4 regions of the Mesorhizobium sp. M0563 genome follow, and region 2 is predicted to be linked to each of the others. Evidence: predicted binding sites of a transcription regulator. Region 2 holds the regulator's gene; each other region holds the start of a gene.
What was found. Region 2 encodes PhoB, which activates phosphate uptake and scavenging genes when phosphate is short. Its sites were predicted from a motif close to TGTCATNNANCTGTCAT; they were not measured.

Region 1 (4,690 bases), on a different contig from region 2:
CCCGGGATGGTCATGAAGAACTGGCGAAACAGCAGCGTTGCGGTGGCCGAGGCGATCAGCGGGATGATCAGGCCGGCATAGGTGTCGATCATGCCGAGATCGACCATCACCTTGTAGGTCGGCAGAATGCGCACCTCGACCGGAAGCATCAAGGTGATGAAGATCAGCCAGAAGAAGGTCATGCGCAGCGGAAAGCGGAAGAACACGATCGCGTAGGCCGACAGGATCGAGATGAAGATCTTTCCCACCGCGACGCCGAGCGCCATGATCGTGGTGTTGAGGAGCAGTCTGCCGACGCTGACACCGCCGATACGACCAATGCCGCCGAACAGCGCCTCGCTGTAATTGTTCCATAGCTGGACGCCGGGCAACAGCGGCAGCGGCGGCCTGAGGATCGTTTGCAGCGTGTGCGTCGAGGCAACGAAGGTGTAGTAGATCGGAAAAGCCACGATCAATATGCCAAGGATAAGCACGGCATGGGCGATGACGGTGCGGAGCGGAGATTGGCCGATCATCGCTGCCCTCAGCCGTAATGGACTTTGCGTTCCACATAGCGGAACTGGATGGCTGTGAGCGCGATGACGATGGCCATCAGGATGACCGACTGCGCCGCCGAGTCACCCAGGATCAGATTGACGAAGCCGTCATTGTAGACCTTGTAGACCAGCGTCTCGGTCGTCTTGCCCGGGCCGCCGCCGGTGACGGCATGAACGATGCCGAACGTGTCGAACAGGGCATAGACGGTGTTGACGACCAGCAGGAAAAAGGTTGTCGGCGCAAGCAGCGGGAAGACGATGGTCCAGAAGCGCTTGGTCTCGCCGGCGCCATCCATGGCCGCCGCCTCGATCAGCGTTTTCGGCACCGCCTGCAGGCCGGCGACGAAGAACAGGAAATTGTAGCTGATCTGCTTCCAGGCAGCCGCCGACACCAGCAGGATCATGGCGTGGGTGCCGTTGAGCAGCGGGTCCCATGCGATGCCGAGGCTTCTCAGCAAATAGGCCAACGAGCCGATCGAAGGATTGAACAAGAAAAGCCACAGCATGCCGGCAATCGCCGGCGCGACGGCATAAGGCCATATCAACAGTGTGCGGTAGAGGCCTTTGCCGCGCACGGCCTTCTCGGCCATGACCGCGAGCAGCAGGGCCACAACCATGGCAACGATCGCGGTCGCAAGCGAGAACACCACCGTGACCTTGATCGAGTTGAGGTAGGCCGGATCGGCCAGCACCTTCCGGAAATTGGCAAACCAGACGAACCTGCTCTTCAGCCCGAACGGGTCTTGCCTGAGCATCGACTGGTAAAGCGCCTGACCGGCCGGCCAGTAGAAGAAAACCAGGGTGATGGCGAGTTGTGGCGCCACCAGCAGGTACGGCAGGATCTTGTTGGGAAATACGACGCGTGGAGACAGGCTGATTTCCCTCACTATCCAGGTGTCGCCAACGCGAGCTCGCGTGGGCGATATTTCAACCGACTAACGCATGTCGCCCAAAAGTGCGCAGCGGTTTTGGGATAACGACATGCATAAGAACAAGAGCTTAAAGCGCGTCGCATGTGGCCATTCAAACGCGACGCGCTTTAACCGAGATAATCTCGTCAGTTCTCCAGCGCTTCCTTGATCGCGGCGTTGCCGCGTGTGACCGCATTGTCGAGCGCCTGCTGAGCGGTTTGCTGGCCGGCCAGCATCTTCTCCAACTCCTCATTCTGGATATCACGCACCTGCGGCAGATTCGGCAGGCGCACGCCCTTCGAGTTGTCGGTCGGCGCCTTGCCCGTCATCTGCAGGATGGGTGTCTCGCGGCCGGGGTTTTTGTCATAGAAGCCTGATTTCTTGGTCGCCTCATACGCGGCGAGCGTCACAGGCAGATATCCCGACTTCTGGTGCAGATATTTCTGCACATCGGTCTTGGACAGATAGGCAAAGAAGGCGGCAACACCCTTATATTCCTCGTCCGACTTGTTGCCGAACACCCACAGGCTGGCACCGCCCGGCGTGGTGTTCTGTGGTGCGCCCTTGGCGTCGCTATCGTAAGGAAGCTGGCCGATGCCATAGTTCATGCCGGACTTGACGATATCGCCGAGGCCGCCCGACGATTCGGTGAAGATGCCGCATTCGCCAGCGAGGAATATCTGCTTGGCTTCGGAGGTGCGACCGCCATACTTGAACGTGCCGTCCTTGGCCAGGTCCGCGAGCGCCTGGAAGTGGTTGACGAAAATTGGCGCATTGATCTTGAGTTCGACATCGCCGCCGGCCAGGCCGTTCTGCTGAGTGGCCCAAGGCACGTCATTCCACGCCGCGAAATTCTCCAGATGGATCCAGGTCAGCCAGGTCGAGGTATAGCCGCAAGGGGCGGCGCCGCTCGTCTTGATCTTCCTGGCAGCTTCCCACACCTCGTTCCAGGTCTTGGGCGGGCTGTTCACGTCGAGGCCTGCCTTCTGGAAAATGTCCTTGTTGTAGTAGAGGATCGGCGACGAGGAGTTGTAAGGGAACGACAGCATGGTGCCGTCCGGCTTCGAATAATAGCCGACGATGCCGGGCAGATACTGGCTCTTGTCAAAGGTCATCCCGGCACTGGTCAGCACATCGGCCGCCGGCTTGATCGCACCCTCGGCCGCCATCATCACGCCGGTGCCGACGTCGAACACCTGGAGGATATCGGGCGCCTGGCCGGCGCGGAAAGCGGCGATGCCGGCATTCAGCGTCTCCGGATAGGTGCCCTTGAACACCGGAACGAGCTCATAGTCGCTCTGGCTGGCGTTGAAATCCTTGGAGATCTTGGCTACGACCTCGGCGTTGGCGCCGGTCATGGCGTGCCACCAGCTGATCTGCGTGACGGCGAAGGCGGAGGTGGTGGAAAGCAGGGTCAAGGTGGCGGCGACACCGGCCGCGAAGCCGAAGAACTTCATGTTTCATCTCCCGTTTGTCATTGGCGAAAGGGGCACTCTCGCAAAGCCAATATGTGGCGCTGATGACAATCGGACAACGGTTTTGTTGCGGGTCAATGAACATCGCTTCCGGCTAAAGTGCGCTCGCTACCGAAAGCGTCGCCAGGAACTACATCACCGCCTTCTCGGCGGAGCGCATCGGTTTTCCCCCGAAAAGGCCCGCCTCATGGCCCGCGGGTTAACCATTCGTTAAAATCTCCAAGAGCTAATCAGTCACACCTCCCCTGTTATTTGGCAGACCGAGTGAACCCAGGATGCTGACGGTCTATAATTGTATTGTAAGTCAGCACGACCTGAGACTGGTCGCACTTGCCGCCCTCGTCTGCGGCATTTCTTGCTTCTCTGCAGTAAATCTCCTTAAGCACGTCGGCCGATCGACCAACCGAAACCGGCTTGTCTGGCTAATGATCGCCGCAACTTCGACCGGGTTCGGCATATGGGCGACGCATTTCATCGCCATGACTGCGTTTACGCCGGGAATACCAAACGCATATAATCCGGGATTATCCGCCTTTTCGCTTGCCGCCGCCGTCATCCTGACCGCGCTTGGGATGTGGGTTGCCACCTTGCGCCGCGGCATCGACCATTTCCTCGTCGGCGGTGCCATTCTCGGTGGCGCCATCGCGACGATGCACTATATCGGCATGGCGGCGTTCGAGGTCGAGGGCCGGATCGTATGGAACCTGCTCCTTGTCGCGATATCGCTTCTGGCCGGCGGGACGCTCGCGGCAATGGCGCTCCTTGTCGTCTTGCGCCGCCCGTCCGCGCTCGCAACACTTGGTGGCGCCGCGCTTTTGACGCTGGCGATTTGCAGCTTGCATTTCATCGCGATGGGCGCGGTGTCGATCATTCCGGATTCCTCGATTGAAATATCCGAACATTCCATCGAGCCCATTTCCCAGGCCTTTGCCGCAGCGGTCGCCAGCCTGGTAATCCTTGTGCTGTCAGGCGCCGCGCTGTGGATCGACCTGCGCTTTCGCCGGCAGAGGCTCGAGGCCGATCGCATGCACGATCTCGCCAATGCCGCGGTCGAAGGGCTGATCGTTTGCGATGGCACACGCATAGTCAGCGCCAATGACAGCATGGCGAAACTGACGGGCACGGCGACAGCCACCCTGAACACGATGCAACTCGGCGAGCTGTTCGATGGACAGAGCGCAGCCGATGTATCCAGCTTCGGCGAACAGGCACAAGAAACGAAATTGAGGGGCAGCGACGGCACGAGAATTCCTGTCGAGCTGATCGCCAGGAAGATCGCCTACTGCGGCAGGCCTCATACGGTGCTTGCCGTTCGCGACATCCGTGAGCGCAAGAAGGCGGAAGAAGAGATCCTCCGTCTCGCGCATTTCGATCCACTTACCGGACTTGCCAATCGGCGGAGCTTTTCTTCCCGGCTCGAAGCAGAAATCGCTTCGATGGGGCGTGGCAGCAAGGATGGATATCTGGCGCTCCTGCTGCTTGACCTCGACCGGTTCAAGCAAGTCAACGACCTCTACGGCCACAGCGCCGGTGACGCCATGCTGCAGAAGCTGGCGCACTGCATTTCCGGCATTCCGCGCCACGGACAGATGCTCGCGCGTCTCGGCGGCGACGAGTTTGCCGTCTTAGCTCCGAACCTCCCCGACCCCCTGGCCGCAGGCCGCATAGCCGAGGACTTGCTGGCGGCGATCCGGGAGGAAAACAGGGTTTCAGTCGGCTCCGGCCTTGTTTCGGCCAGCATCGGCATCGCCTTCTTTCCGCTGGATGC
Region 2 (4,690 bases):
CGCGGGCAGCCTGCTGATGACGATCATCGCCGTTGTCGTCGGCACGCCGATCGGCGTGCTGGCGGGAACCTACATGGCCGAATATGGGCGTTTCTCGCGCATCACCACCGTCGTGCGCTTCATCAACGACATCCTGTTGTCGGCGCCGTCGATCATCATCGGCTTGTTCGTCTATGAGTTGATGGTGCGGCCAATGGGGCATTTCTCGGCCATAGCCGGCGCCGTTGCGCTTGCCATCCTGGTCATTCCGGTGGTCGTGCGCACCACTGAAGACATGCTCAACCTGGTGCCGAACGCGTTGCGTGAAGCCGGCGCCGCGATCGGCGCGCCGCGCTGGGTGGTGATCCGTTCGGTCGCCTACCGCGCCGCATTGTCCGGCATCGTCACCGGCATATTGCTGGCGATAGCACGCATTTCCGGCGAGACGGCGCCGCTGCTCTTCACCGCGCTCAACAACCAGTTCTGGAGCAGCAATATCAACGCGCCGATGGCCAGCGTGCCGGTGACCATCTTCCAGTTCGCTCTCAGCCCTTACGAGGAATGGCAGCAACTGGCGTGGACCGGCGCACTCATAATCACCCTGACGGTTCTGGGCTTGAGCATCCTCGCCCGCAGCCTTACCGGACGCAGAGAGGACAGATGACACAGATGTTGTCCGCGGACATGACGATGACCGAGACGGTCGCCGAGAAGACGAAGATCGAGGTCAAGAACCTCAACTTCTACTACGGCCAGAGCAAGGCGTTGAAGGACATCACCTTGTCGCTGCCCGAGCGCAGCGTCACTGCCTTCATCGGCCCTTCGGGCTGCGGGAAATCGACGCTGCTGCGTGTGTTCAACCGCATCTACGAACTCTACCCGAAGCAGACAGCCGAGGGCCAGGTGCTGCTCGACGGCAAGAACATTCTCGACCGCTCGCAGGACCTCAATCTCCTGAGGACCAAGATCGGCATGGTGTTCCAGAAGCCGACGCCGTTCCCGATGTCGATCTACGAGAACATCGCCTTCGGCGTCAGGCTTTATGAGAATCTGGGCAAGTCCGAAATGGACGGCCGCGTCGAACAAGCGTTGAAGCGGGCCGCGCTGTGGGGCGAGGTCAAGGACAAGCTCAACGCCAGCGGCTTGAGCCTGTCAGGCGGCCAGCAGCAGCGGCTTTGTATTGCCCGCACCGTGGCGGTGAAGCCGGAAGTCATTCTGCTCGACGAGCCGGCTTCGGCACTCGACCCGCTGTCGACCGCCAAGATCGAGGAACTGATCGACGAATTGCAAGCCGACTACACGATCGTCATCGTCACCCACAACATGCAGCAGGCGGCGCGCGTATCGCGCCAGACCGCCTTCATGTATCTGGGTGAACTGGTAGAGTTCGACCGGACCGAGAAGATCTTCACGTCGCCCCGCGAGAAGCGCACGCAGGATTACATCACCGGCCGCTTCGGCTGAGCCGTTCCGATCACGCATATGAGGACAGGACCATGGGCGAACACACAGTCGCTTCTTTCGACGAGGATCTCGAGCAGATCAGCAAGCTGATCCGCGACATGGCCGACCTCGCCGGTTCGATGGTCGGCGGGGCGACCAAGGCCCTGTTGAATTCTGACAACGTGCTGGCGCAACGCGTCGTTTCCGACGATGCCATCATGGATGCGCGTCAACGCGAACTGGACGACCGCGCCATCACCCTGATCGCCAAGCGCCAGCCGATGGCCCACGATCTGCGCCATGTCGTCGGGGCGATCCGCATGGCCGGCGATCTCGAACGCATCGGCGACCTTGCCAAGAATATCGCCAAGCGTGTGAGTGCGGTCGGCCTTAGCGTCACACCGCGCGACCTATCGCATTCCATCGATGCGATGGCGCAGCTGGTGCTCATCCAGGTGCAGGGCGTCATCGAGGAGTATGCTGCAGGCGATGCGGCCGCGTTGGCCAAGCTACGCGCCGCCGACGAGCGCATCGACGTCAAATATACGTCGGTGTTCCGCGAACTGTTGACCTACATGATGGAAGACCCGCGCAACATCACCGCTTGCACGCATCTGCTGTTCTGCGCCAAGAATCTGGAGCGGATCGGCGACCATGTCACCAACATCGCCGAAAATGCGTATTATGTGCTGACCGGCGAGCAATTGCCGGTCAATCGTCCGAAGCAAGACGAAACGACAATGTCCGCACCGGCGACATGATGGGGGTGCCCAGCCGATGATCGCACCACGCATAATGGTGGTGGAGGACGAGGAGCCGTTGGGTGTGCTGCTCCGCTACAATCTCGAATCCGAAGGCTACCAGGTCGAGGTGGTGACACGCGGCGACGAAGCCGAGATCCGTTTGCAGGAGAATGTGCCCGATCTTCTGGTGCTCGACTGGATGATACCAGCGGTTTCCGGCATCGAGCTCTGCCGCCGGTTGCGGGTGCGCCCCGAAACCGAACGGCTGCCGATCATCATGCTGACCGCGCGCGGCGAGGAGAGCGACCGGGTACGCGGTCTTTCGACCGGCGCCGACGACTATCTGGTCAAACCGTTTTCGACACCGGAATTCATGGCCAGGGTCAAGGCGCTGCTGCGCCGCGCCAAGCCGGAAGTGCTGTCCAGCGTGCTGAAGGTCGGCGACATCGTGCTCGATCGCGAATCGCACAGGGTGTATCGCAAGAAGACCGAGATCCGGCTCGGGCCGACCGAATTCCGGTTGCTCGAATTCATGATGCGGCATCCGGGCCGCGTCTTCTCGCGCAGCCAGTTACTCGATAATGTCTGGGGCGAGACGATCTATATCGACGAACGCACCGTCGACGTGCATGTCGGGCGGCTGCGCAAAGCCGTCAACAACGGCCGCATGCCTGATGTCATCCGCACCATCCGCGGTGCCGGCTACGCGATCAGGGAAGATTGACCCGCCCAGTCAGGCTACGTTCTTTCTGACGCCGGGCCTCATTTGCGCGCCCGGCGCGAAAATCTGCTGGTCGACGAAGCTTAACGCCCGCATTGCACAGCCTTCGCGGATCAGCGGCAATTCGTTCGGCTCGGTATCGAAGGAGATCGAGCCCGAATGCTGGCCGCCGGCGGTCTGGGCGATGGCCTTCCGCAAGGCCGGCTCGATCAGATCAAAGGCGGCGGCACTGGCGCCGACCATTGCGACCGGTGCCGGATCGATCAGCGCGAACAGCGAGCCGAGACCGAAACCCAGCGCTTCGCCGGCCTTGCGGTAGGCATCGCGTTCCGGCCCGTCCTTCTCGCGCGCCCGAACCGCCAGCGCGCGCATGTCGGCGTCGCTGACGTCGGCGACCGGTTGGCTGTCTTCGCTCATCTGCGTGGCGTTGCGCCAGATGGCGTAATTGCCGGCATAGGCCTCGATGCAGCCGCGCCGCCCGCAACGGCAGAGCGCGCCGCCCGGACGATGGATCATGTGGCCAAACTCGCCGCCCGAGGAATGCGTGCCGGTGAACAGCTCGCCCTTCAACACCAGCCCCATGCCGATGCCGTGCGAAAGCAGGATGGCGATGAAGTCGTCGCGATAGCGATCCGGATCGCGCCAGCGCAAAGCCACCGCCATCATATTGCAGTCGTTCTCCACCGTGGCCGGGATGCCGAATTCATCTTCCAGCATGTCGGCAAAGGCGATGTCCGTCTGGGGCGTGATCGGCGACCACAGCATGGCGCGTGCAGGGGAGTCGGTAATTCCCTGAATCGCCAGGGCGATGCGGGCGACACTGCGGACGTCAAGATCTGGATCGTCCAGCCGGCGCCGGACGATGGCCATGCATTCGCGGATCAGTTCGTCGCGCGGCATGGTCAGCGTGTCCAGCCGGCGCTGTTCCTCGGCGACCACCTGCCCCGCATAGTCGATGATGGCGGCCGACAGGAAATTCAGCGACAACACCACGGTCAGCACCGCCGCCGCTTCCGGATTGAGGGCGAGGCCGACCTGCGGACGACCGCGTTTCAACGAAACGGGTTCGCTTGCCTTGCTCTCGGCGAGGATGCCTTCCCGTATCAGGTCGGAGGAGATCGCCGATATGGTCGAATGGCTGAGGCCGGTGGTTGCGGCGATCTCCGTACGCGATGGCTGGCCGGCCCGGCGCACGGCCGAGATCACCATCGCCCGGTTGCGCCGGCGCAAATCGTCATGGCGGATTCCGACCGACATCGTTTTGCTTTCCTCCCGGTTTGCCGCGGCCGCTCATGAACCGGAAGCCGTCGGTAATGCCGACAAATAGTGTCAGATGAGGCAAATAGTGTCAGATGCAGGTGGCGCTGTCATCGTTTATTCCGAAGCTCGAAAAAACTCGCAGCAACATCAAAATCCATCAGAATCGATGTTGACAGCAGCGGGAGATCGGGCCAGTATTTTTTCGAGGCTCGAAAAAATTAGCGCCTCTAAGCTGGCCTTTGGGGCCAATTGGTCACGCCGTACGCGGCGCAGGGAGGATATGATGAAGAAATTCACGACCGCCATTCTGGCGGGTGTCGCCATGACGCTGGCGCTTGCGTCGGTGGCGCAGGCTAAGGACAAGGTCATCGGCGTTTCCTGGTCGAACTTCCAGGAAGAGCGCTGGAAGACCGACGAAGCCGCAATGAAGGCGGCCATCGAGGCCGCAGGCGACAAGTATATTTCCGCCGACGCACAGTCCAACCCCGGCAAGCAGCTCACCGACGTCGAGAGCCTGATCTCGCAGGGCGCCAACGCACTGATC
Region 3 (4,690 bases), on a different contig from region 2:
GTTTCGCATCGCGCCATCGCCCGTGACATCACCGCCCGCAAACGCGCCGAATCCTCGCTGATCACCGCCCGCGAACGGGCCGAATATGCGAGCCAGGCCAAATCGCGCTTCCTCGCCACCGTCAGCCACGAGATACGCACGCCGATGAACGGCATCATGGGCATGGCCCGGCTTCTCGCCGACACCAGCCTTTCGCCCGAGCAGCGGACCTATGTCGGCGCCATCTCGACCTCGGCCAGCGCGCTGCTGGCGCTGATCGAGGACCTGCTCGACTATTCCAAGATCGAGGCCGGCCGCTTCGATCCCGAACCGCAACCGATGTCGGTGCGCGAGATCGCCGACAATGTCATCGAGCTTTTGGCGGCGCGGGCTTTTGCCAAGGATATCGGCCTCGGCTGCCATGTCGAACCCGACGTGCCGCAGCTGATCACCGCCGACCCCGGCAGGGTCAGGCAGGTGCTGCTCAACCTTATCGGCAATGCCGTCAAGTTCACCGACAGCGGCGGCGTCCTGGCAAGCATTGGCCGCGTCCGCACCGAAACCACCAACCGCATCCGCTTCACCATCACCGACACCGGCCCCGGTCTGCGCGAGGAGGACATGGAGCGCATCTTCGAGGACTTCGAACAGGCTGACGGCACCTCGACCCGTACGCATGGTGGTGCCGGCCTCGGTCTCGCGATTTCCAAGCGCCTCGTGACGGCGATGGGCGGCACTATCTCGGTGTCGAGCCGGCTTGGCCAGGGATCCGAATTCGTCTTCGAGATTCCCGCTATTTCCGCCGTCGAGGCGCTGCAGATCCGCCAGAACGCGCTGTTGGGCCGGCATGCGGTAATCGTGTCGAAGAACCTGGTCGAGGCCGAAGCCATCGCCCGCACCATTCGCGCCAATGGCGGAACGGTCGATCTGGCCGCCGCCGCCGCCCAGGCCGCCCCTTTCGCCGAGGGCTGCAACGTGCTTCTGGTCGATGCTGCCATGGAGCAAAGCGACGGCAGGCTGCTCAGGCGCCTGCGCCAGAGCGGATTTGTCGATTGCGAGGCGGTGACGCTGATCGCGCCGACCGACCGCGGCATGCTTGGCGAGTTCCGTGCCAACGGTTACGCCACCTTCCTGGCGAGGCCGGTGCGCGGCGAGACATTGCTGCGCGTGCTTTTGACCAGCCACGCACCGGTCATCGCCGAGCCGCAACCGCAAAAGCGCGGCGCGCAGGCTGGGCACGCCATTGGCGGCCGCCAGCAGGGCCTGTCGGTGCTGATCGCCGAGGACAACGACATCAACGCCATGCTGGCCCGCGCCACCCTCCTCAAGGCCGGGCATCGGGTGAAAGTGGTCGGCAACGGCAAGGCCGCGGTCGAGGCGGTCATCAGCACCGGCCATAAGCACCGCTACGACGTGGTGCTGATGGACCTGCATATGCCTGTCATGGACGGGCTGGACGCCATCGCCGCCATCCGCCGCCATGAGGAGGAGACCGCGGTTCCGCCGGTGCCGATCATGGTGCTGTCGGCCGACAGCCAGGAAAAGACCCGCCACGCCGTGCTCGCCCACGGTGCCAGCGGCTTCGTCACCAAGCCGCTCGACCCTGATGCCCTGGTTCATGCGGTTGAAGGGCAAGTGGCCGCCTGAGGCACAACATAGACGGTCGATAGATTACCCAGCCGACGAAGTATTGCCCGCAGAGCCGTATCACGGTACTGTCACAATCCTGTTGCACCTACACCGTATCCCCGTGCCAAGAGGGATGGCTCGAAGGAGAATCACTCGTGCATACAGTCATGCCGGAATGTGATGCTCGGCCGAACGCCAGCGGGCCTTTGCTCGTCGGCCGGAACGCCGATGCCGTCATAAAAGGCGCATCGCTCGGCCGCATCGGCAATCTCGAAGTGCGGCTCGCCCGCAACGAGGCCGAGATCGCTGCCGCGCAGGAAGTGCGCTACCGGGTGTTCTACGACGAGCTTGGTGCCAGGAAGGACCTGTTCCAGATGCAGGACCGCCGCGATGCCGACCGCTTCGATCCCCTCTGCGACCATCTGCTGGTCTTCGATACTTCGCTTTCCGGTCCCGAGCATCGCCGCATCGTCGGCACCTACCGCCTGCTGCGGCAGGAGATTGCCGCGGCGGCGGGCGGCTTCTATTCCGAAGGCGAATTCGAGTTGACCAAGCTGATCGCGCGACATCCCGGCCAGCGCTTCCTCGAGCTCGGCCGCTCCTGCGTTCTGCCGGAATACCGCTCCAAGCGCACCATCGAGGCGCTGTGGCAAGGCATCTGGGCCTATATCAATCATTACGGCATTGGCGTGATGACCGGCTGCGCGTCGTTCCACGGCACCGTGCCGGCGGCACATGCAGAGGCGCTGACCTATCTTGCCCACCACTGCCGGACGAATTCATCGTGGGACGTGCGTGCCGTCGCCGGGCGCTATTGTTCGATGGATCTGATGCCGATCGAAGCCGTTAACACCAAGGCGGCGATCGCCGCGATGCCGCCGCTGGTCAAGGGCTATCTGCGCGTCGGCGCGCGCATCGGCGACGGTTGCGTCATCGACCGTGAATTCTCGACGGTCGACGTGTTCGTGGTGATGCCGGTCAAGGAGATCGGTGCCCGCTACGTCAATTATTATGGCGGGGAAGCGCAGCGGTTTGCAGCCTGACACCTTAAATCAGGGAATATCTTCCGGACGCCGGCCAGGCTTGCTTTTGTAGGACGGAAAGGCCCAGCCGAATTTCAGCGCGCCGCCGCGTACGCAGAAAGCCGCCATGAAACCTGCCAGGCCCGACGCAAGCGGCGGCAGTCCGGCGAAATCGCCAAGTGTGTAGAGGCCGGCGCCGGCAAGCGCTGCGGTAACGTAGATTTCCGGTCTCAGGAGCACCGAAGGCTCGCCTGTCAACAGATCGCGCAGAATGCCGCCAAGGGTTGCGGTGAGCATGCCGGTGACGATCGAAACTGCAGGTGACCCGGTGATCGTCAGCCCCTTGGCCGCGCCAATCACCGAAAATGCGGCAAGACCTATGGCGTCGAGCCAGAGCAGCAATTTGTAGCGCGACTCGAAACGATGTGCGCTGAAGAAGACGACGACCGCCACCGCCGCACAGATTAGTACATAGTCGCGGTTTCCCACCCAGAACACGGGCACGTTGAGGATGACGTCGCGAAACGTTCCGCCCCCGATGCCGGCAACGCTAGCCAGAAACAGGTAACCGATAATGTCGAGCTGTTTGCGCGAGGCGGCCAGCGCACCGGTCGCCGCGAAGACGGCGACGCCGGCATAGTCGAGAAGCTCGATCGGGTTCATGGAGGGAATAATGAAATACCGAGTGGGGAATAGCGAGTGGCTCCTGCGAATCTGGATTGACTCCAGATAAATTAAATGATTGAATTGTTCATTCAATTATTTGGGTGGACGTCTATGTCCCCTCGCCGCTACAGCATGGCTTCCCGGACTGCCGCCTTCGCCAAGACGAGGCAGCGCATTCTCGACGCGACAATCAAGCTGCACACCCAGAACGGCATCTTTGGCACGACTTGGAAGGATATCGCTACGGAAGCCGATGTCGCCGTTGGCACCGTCTACAAGCATTTTCCTACTCTGGATGACCTGGTGCCGGCGTGCGGCGAATTGCTGATGGAGCGCCTGCGTCCTCCGTCGCCCGAAGCAGTGACGGAGATAATCGGCGACGCGACCGATCCTGAAGAACGGCTACGCCGGGTCGCCAACGAGCTGTTCGCCTTCTACCAACGTGGCGGACGGCATCTCGAAAGCGACCTGCGCGAGCGCGAGCTTCCGGCCATGCGGGAATGGGAGGAATACCTGCGACACATGGTGGCCGGATTCGTGCGTGAGGCACTGGCGCACGACGGTCCGGGCGATGATGTCGTGCAGGCAATCAGCTTTCTATTCGACTTTCCGACGTTCAACGCCATGCGGATACGCGGCATGACGGTGGACCTCGCCGTCGAAACGGCAACGACAATGGCGCTCTGCTGGCTCAAAGGCAGAGGCCGGACGAGCACGTCTTGAGCGAACAGAATGCGGGAGGCGAAACAAAGGTCAGATGGCAAAGGGAGGAAGTCATGGACACGAATGTCGTTGAAATCACTGAATTTGCATTGAAGCCCGGATTCACCGAGCAGATGTTCCTGCAGACTAGGGATCAAGTGAATGACGAGGTGCGAAAGCTCAAGGGTTTCCTCAACCGTCGCCTGCTCAAATCCGCAGGCGGCTGGACGGAGATATTCGAATGGGCGGACATGGACAGCGCCAAGGCGGCTGGCGAGGTCTGGTCCTCCCTGCCCGGCATCAAAAACTATTGCTCGATGGTGAATTCCGCCTCGATCAAGGTCGGCTACCATTCTGTGGCGGCCGTGGCTGGCGGCGAAGCTGGCAGGAGCACTCCCCACGCCTTTTGCAGTCACGCCTTGGAAGGAGAGGCGCGCTGGTGGCTTGGCTCGCTAGCGGTGATCAAGGCGACAGCGGTCCAGACCGCGGGCCAGTTCACGCTGATCGAAGTGCTCGAGAGCGAAGGTGAGGCGCCGCTGCATGTGCACCATCGCGAGGACGAGTCATTCCTGGTGATGGAAGGCGAGATCGAGTTCGAGATCGGCGGTAAGGCGAGTATGGCTGGACCCGGTTCGTTTCTCTTTGGGCCACGCGATGTGCCGCACCGCTATGCGGTCAAGCGTGGGCCGGCC
Region 4 (4,690 bases), on a different contig from region 2:
CGCGGCCACAATGTCTTCTTGCCCTATCAGGTCAACGCGGCCCTGATGGCGAAAGCCAAGCCGGACGCGCTGTTCATGCACTGTCTGCCGGCGCATCGCGGTGAGGAGGTTACCGACGAGGTCATCGATGGGCCGCATTCGGTGGTGTTCGACGAGGCCGAGAACCGGCTCCACGCCCAGAAGGCGGTTTTGGCCTGGTGCCTGGGCGCTTGATCCGGGCCGCCTTGATCCGGGAGTTCGTGGTGCCTATCTCAGGCGCATCACGCAAATCGAGCGCGTCTCGTCGCATGCGCCCCGGAGGGCGGCATCGCCGCGCCCCGGAGCTTTGTCATGTTGGAAACTCGTCAATTGGCTGAACATCAACCCAAGCTCGGCGAGTTCGGCTACGCCGGCGACGACCATGTCGTGCCGTTTGAGGTCGGCCCGCTCGACGTGCGCGGCCGTACCGTCCAGCTCGGGCCGATGCTCGACGCTATTCTCAGCCGCCACGAGTATCCCGAGCCGGTGGCACGACTACTGGCCGAAGCCTGTGTGCTGACCGTCCTGCTCGGAACTTCGTTGAAGTTCGAGGGCAAGTTCATTCTGCAGACCCGCACCGACGGGCCGGTCGATATGCTGGTCGCGGATTTCTCCACGCCGCACGCGCTGCGCGCCTATGCCCGCTTCGATGCCGACCGGCTGGAGGCTTTGACGGCTGCCGGCGAGACGTCGCCGCAGACGCTGCTCGGCAGCGGCGTCCTGGCGCTGACAATCGACCAGGGCGCCCACACGCAACGCTACCAGGGCATCGTCCAGCTCGACGGCGTCACGCTGGAAGAAGCCGCACGCACCTATTTCCGCCAATCGGAGCAGATTCCGACCGACCTACGGCTTTCGGTGGCCAAGCTTCTGACGCCCGGCGTCGGCGGTGCCCGCGAGCAATGGCGCGCCGGTGGCCTGCTGGCACAATTCCTGCCGCAGTCGCCGGAACGCATGCGCGTACCCGACCTTCCCGGGGGCGACGGCGATCCGCGTGAGGAAATCCACGACCCGACCGACAATTCCTGGCAGGAACTGCTGGCGCTGCTTGGTACTATTGAACCGACCGAGCTGATCGATCCGACTATCGGCGCCGAGCGGCTGCTTTACCGGCTGTTCCACGAGCATGGTGTCCGCGTCTTCGGCGGCGTGCCGGTCGCCGACCAGTGCTCATGCTCGAGGGAGAAGATCCGCGGCATCCTCGAGGGTTTTTCCGCCGAGGAGATCAGAGACAGCACCGAGGATGGTAGCATTCACGTCGCCTGCGAATTCTGCTCGAAGCAATATGACTTCGACCCGGCGGAATTTGCAGCGGCTCAATAACGAGCGTCAGTGCGGCTGCCTTCGCAGAACTTGGGTTCCTCGCCCCGCAAGGCGGGAAGAGGAATCAAAGTGAACGTCAATTGACGGTGCGCCGCGTGCCTGGCAAATCGAGTGAGAAGGCGGGGATGGCGACGTCGAAGGTCTCGCCCCGCTTGTTGCGCATTGTGTAGTGCCCGACCATGATGCCGGACGGGGTCGAGAGCGGGCATCCAGACGTATACTGATAGCTGTCGCCGGGGTTGAGTCCGGGTTGCTCGCCGACGACCCCGGGGCCGCGCACTTCCTCGACCTTGCCGGTGCCGTCGGTAATGTGCCAGTAGCGCGACAGAAGCTGCACGAACTCGTCCGACCGATTGTCGATGGTCACCTGGTAGCCCCAGACATAGCGGTTTTGCGGCGGGTCGGAATGATCCTCCAGATAGAACGGCCTGACCTGCACTTCGATGTTGCGGGTGACGGCGCTGTACATGAACTGCTCCAAAGCAATGTAGACGGAACTTTCGACGCTCAGCGCAGTTTGATCAACGATGCGCGTCATCTCCTTGCCCGACTCAAGCGCAGGTGCCGAAAAACAATGTCATTTAAGTGACACATGACAATGATGGTGTGCAGGCTTGTGCCGGGCGACTCGGTGTTCTGTCGAATTGTTGAAAACGGCCGTCATGCGGCCAGCATTTCTGGAGTGACCAGATCTCGATGGAACCGACATTCGCAGCCGCCCTCTTTTCCATAGCTCTCCTTCTTTCAAATCTCGCCAGCATCCTGTTAGCTTCGCTGAAGCTGAAGCGAGCAGCTAGGATCGCATCGCCGGCCGCCACCGTGCCACCGGTATCGATCGTCGTCCCGGCGCGCGGCGTCGAGCCGTTTACCGAGGAGACGCTGGAGCGCGCCTTCTCACTCGACTGGCCGCGCTACGAACTCATCTTCTGCGTCGCCCATGCCGACGACCCCGTGGTCAAGTCGATCACCACTGCAATGGCGCGTTTTCCGGCTATACGCGCCCGGCTGCTCGTCGGCGACGACCGCATCAGCGGCAATCCGAAACTCAACAATTGCGTGAAGGGTTGGGAAGCGGCGCTTTATCGCTGGGTCATCCTTGCCGATTCCAACGTGCTTATGCCGAGCGATTATGTCCAGCAGCTGATGGCGGCATGGCGGCCCGACACCGGCCTCGTCTGCTCGACGCCGATCGGCTCGCGGCCTGAAGGGTTTTGGGGGGAGGTCGAATGCGCCTTTCTCAACACACTGCAGGCACGCTGGCAGTACGCTGGAGAGGCGCTCGGCCTTGGCTTCGCCCAGGGCAAGAGCATGTTGTGGAACAAGCCGATGCTTGACGCCAATGGCGGCATCCGCGCACTGGCCGCCGAGATCGCCGAGGACGCCGCCGCGACCAAGCTGGTCAACCGGCTCGGACTTCGCGTCAATCTTGTCGCTTCGCCCTTCGAACAGCCGCTCGGCCGGCGCACGCTTGGCGAGATCTGGTCTCGGCAGGCGCGTTGGGCGCGGCTGCGCCGCGTCACCTTCGCGCTGTTCTTCGCCCCCGAGATCCTGATCGGCGCGGCGCCGCCGCTGCTGCTTGCGCTGATCGCGGCGGCTGACGCCGGCGTCAGCCTGCCGGCAACCGCCATCGCCGTGCTGGTCGCGGCCTACCTGCCGGAATGTGCCTTGGCCTGGGTCAAAGGATGGCACCTGTCGCTGCGCACCATCCTGGCGATGATGGTTCGCGACTGCATGCTGCCGGCGATATGGGCGCGCGGCTGGCTGAGCGGCGCCGTCGACTGGCGCGGCAACGTTATGACCATCCAGACCAAGGCCGTCGCGGAGCTGGAAGAGACCCCGTCCGGCGCCTGATCGGCGCCCCCCGCTCACCTCTGTTCGGTCAGCCCTATCCGGCGGCTCTCAGCGCTTGCTCGATATCTTCGAGCAGATCGTCGGTATCTTCCAGGCCGACGGAAAGCCTGAGCGTGCCCGGCCCGATGCCGAGCTCGGCGCGGGCCTCATCGGTCAAGTTCTTGTGTGTGGTCGTCGCCGGATGGGTGATCAGGCTCTTGGCGTCGCCGAGATTGTTGGAAATCAGCACGATGTCGAGCGCGTTCTGGAAAGCAAAGGCCGCCTGCTTGCCGCCCTTCACATCCAGGCAGATCAGCGTTGAGCCGCCCGACATCTGCTTCTTGACCACGGCCGCTTGCGGGTGGTCGGCACGGCCGGGATAGATGACACGGGCGATTTGCGGGCGCTCGGCGAGGAAATCCGCTATGCGGCCGGCACTTTCCGTCTGCTGGCGTACGCGCAGCGGCAGCGTCTCCAGGCCTTTCAGCAGGGTCCAGGCATTGAAGGGCGAGAGGCTGGGGCCGGTGTGGCGGAAATAGTCATGCAGGTTCTCGTCGATCCATTTTTTGTCCGACAAGATAACGCCTCCAAGGCAGCGCCCTTGGCCGTCAATATGCTTGGTGGCCGAATAGACGACGATATGGGCGCCGAGCTGCAAGGGTTTCTGCTGCAAGGGCGTGGCGAAGACATTGTCGACGATCAGCCTGGCGCCGATCGAGTTGGCAAGTGCCGCGACGGCGGCGATGTCGACCACCTCCAGCGTTGGGTTGGTCGGGCTTTCCAGGAAGAACAGTTTGGTGTTCGGCTTGACCGCCTGTTCCCAATTGGCGATGTCAGTGCCATCGACCAGCGTTGCCTCGATGCCGTATTTCGGCGCCAGCGTCTCGACCACCCAGCGGCAGGAGCCGAACAGTGCGCGCGCCGCCACGACATGGTCGCCCGCCTTGGCGCTGCACAGCAGCGCTGCCGTCACCGCCGCCATGCCGGACGCCGTAGCGCGCGCGTCCTCGGCGCCTTCCAGCGCGCACATACGCTTTTCGAACATGTCGACCGTCGGATTGGCATAGCGCGAATAGATGAAGCCCGGCTCCTCCCCCTTGAAGCGGGCTTCCGCCGCTTGCGCCGTCTCGTAGACATAGCCTTGGGTGAGATACATCGCCTCGGAGGTCTCGCCGAAGCCGGAACGCAGCGTCCCGGCGTGCACGAGTGCGGTCTGAGGCTTCCAGTCGCGCTTCTTGGTCATCATTCTATCCAAACACCAAAATTGGTCCAAACAACAAAAAACCGGTCGCGAAAGTCGCAACCGGTCCATATGGCCTTGCGGCCCGACGGTCCTTTAGCGACTTGTTTAACGTGGCTGCAAGCCGACCGGCCAAATCACCACGGGATAACGAGCTTTAGACCCGCGCCGCGCTTGCGTCAATTGCCGGCATGATTAAGAGGGTTGTACCAAGCAGGTGCCAAAGGCGTCCACGGTCGGACCTGCGACAGAACAAGACCTCGCCCGGCGTTCGAACGG

Region 1: ugpB (sn-glycerol-3-phosphate ABC transporter substrate-binding protein UgpB) is a predicted target of PhoB. The motif match lies at 2,967-2,983, and genes of this name have one in related genera.
Region 3: olsB (l-ornithine N(alpha)-acyltransferase) is a predicted target of PhoB. The motif match lies at 1,696-1,712, and genes of this name have one in related genera.
Region 4: NKI50_RS14555 (ceramide glucosyltransferase) is a predicted target of PhoB. The motif match lies at 1,917-1,933, and genes of this name have one in related genera.

The regions. Positions count from the first base shown of each region.
Region 1 is NZ_JAMYQV010000014.1:77,117-81,806, forward strand. Features, by position in the region: gene ugpE (sn-glycerol-3-phosphate ABC transporter permease UgpE) at 1-515, opposite strand, end outside; gene ugpA (sn-glycerol-3-phosphate ABC transporter permease UgpA) at 524-1,408, opposite strand; gene ugpB (sn-glycerol-3-phosphate ABC transporter substrate-binding protein UgpB) at 1,594-2,904, opposite strand; gene NKI50_RS18665 (bifunctional diguanylate cyclase/phosphodiesterase) at 3,198-4,690, shown strand, end outside.
Region 2 is NZ_JAMYQV010000010.1:56,331-61,020, reverse strand. Features, by position in the region: gene pstA (phosphate ABC transporter permease PstA) at 1-643, shown strand, start outside; gene pstB (phosphate ABC transporter ATP-binding protein PstB) at 640-1,443, shown strand; gene phoU (phosphate signaling complex protein PhoU) at 1,476-2,183, shown strand; gene phoB (phosphate regulon transcriptional regulator PhoB) at 2,200-2,889, shown strand; gene NKI50_RS14950 (ROK family protein) at 2,899-4,143, opposite strand; gene xylF (D-xylose ABC transporter substrate-binding protein) at 4,430-4,690, shown strand, end outside.
Region 3 is NZ_JAMYQV010000016.1:53,045-57,734, forward strand. Features, by position in the region: gene NKI50_RS20255 (hybrid sensor histidine kinase/response regulator) at 1-1,626, shown strand, start outside; gene olsB (l-ornithine N(alpha)-acyltransferase) at 1,776-2,651, shown strand; gene NKI50_RS20265 (trimeric intracellular cation channel family protein) at 2,661-3,293, opposite strand; gene NKI50_RS20270 (TetR/AcrR family transcriptional regulator) at 3,369-4,019, shown strand; gene NKI50_RS20275 (cupin domain-containing protein) at 4,073-4,690, shown strand, end outside.
Region 4 is NZ_JAMYQV010000009.1:181,438-186,127, reverse strand. Features, by position in the region: gene argF (ornithine carbamoyltransferase) at 1-213, shown strand, start outside; gene NKI50_RS14565 (Hsp33 family molecular chaperone) at 331-1,341, shown strand; gene apaG (Co2+/Mg2+ efflux facilitator ApaG/CorD) at 1,418-1,810, opposite strand; gene NKI50_RS14555 (ceramide glucosyltransferase) at 2,038-3,192, shown strand; gene NKI50_RS14550 (O-succinylhomoserine sulfhydrylase) at 3,227-4,417, opposite strand; SAM riboswitch at 4,488-4,565, opposite strand.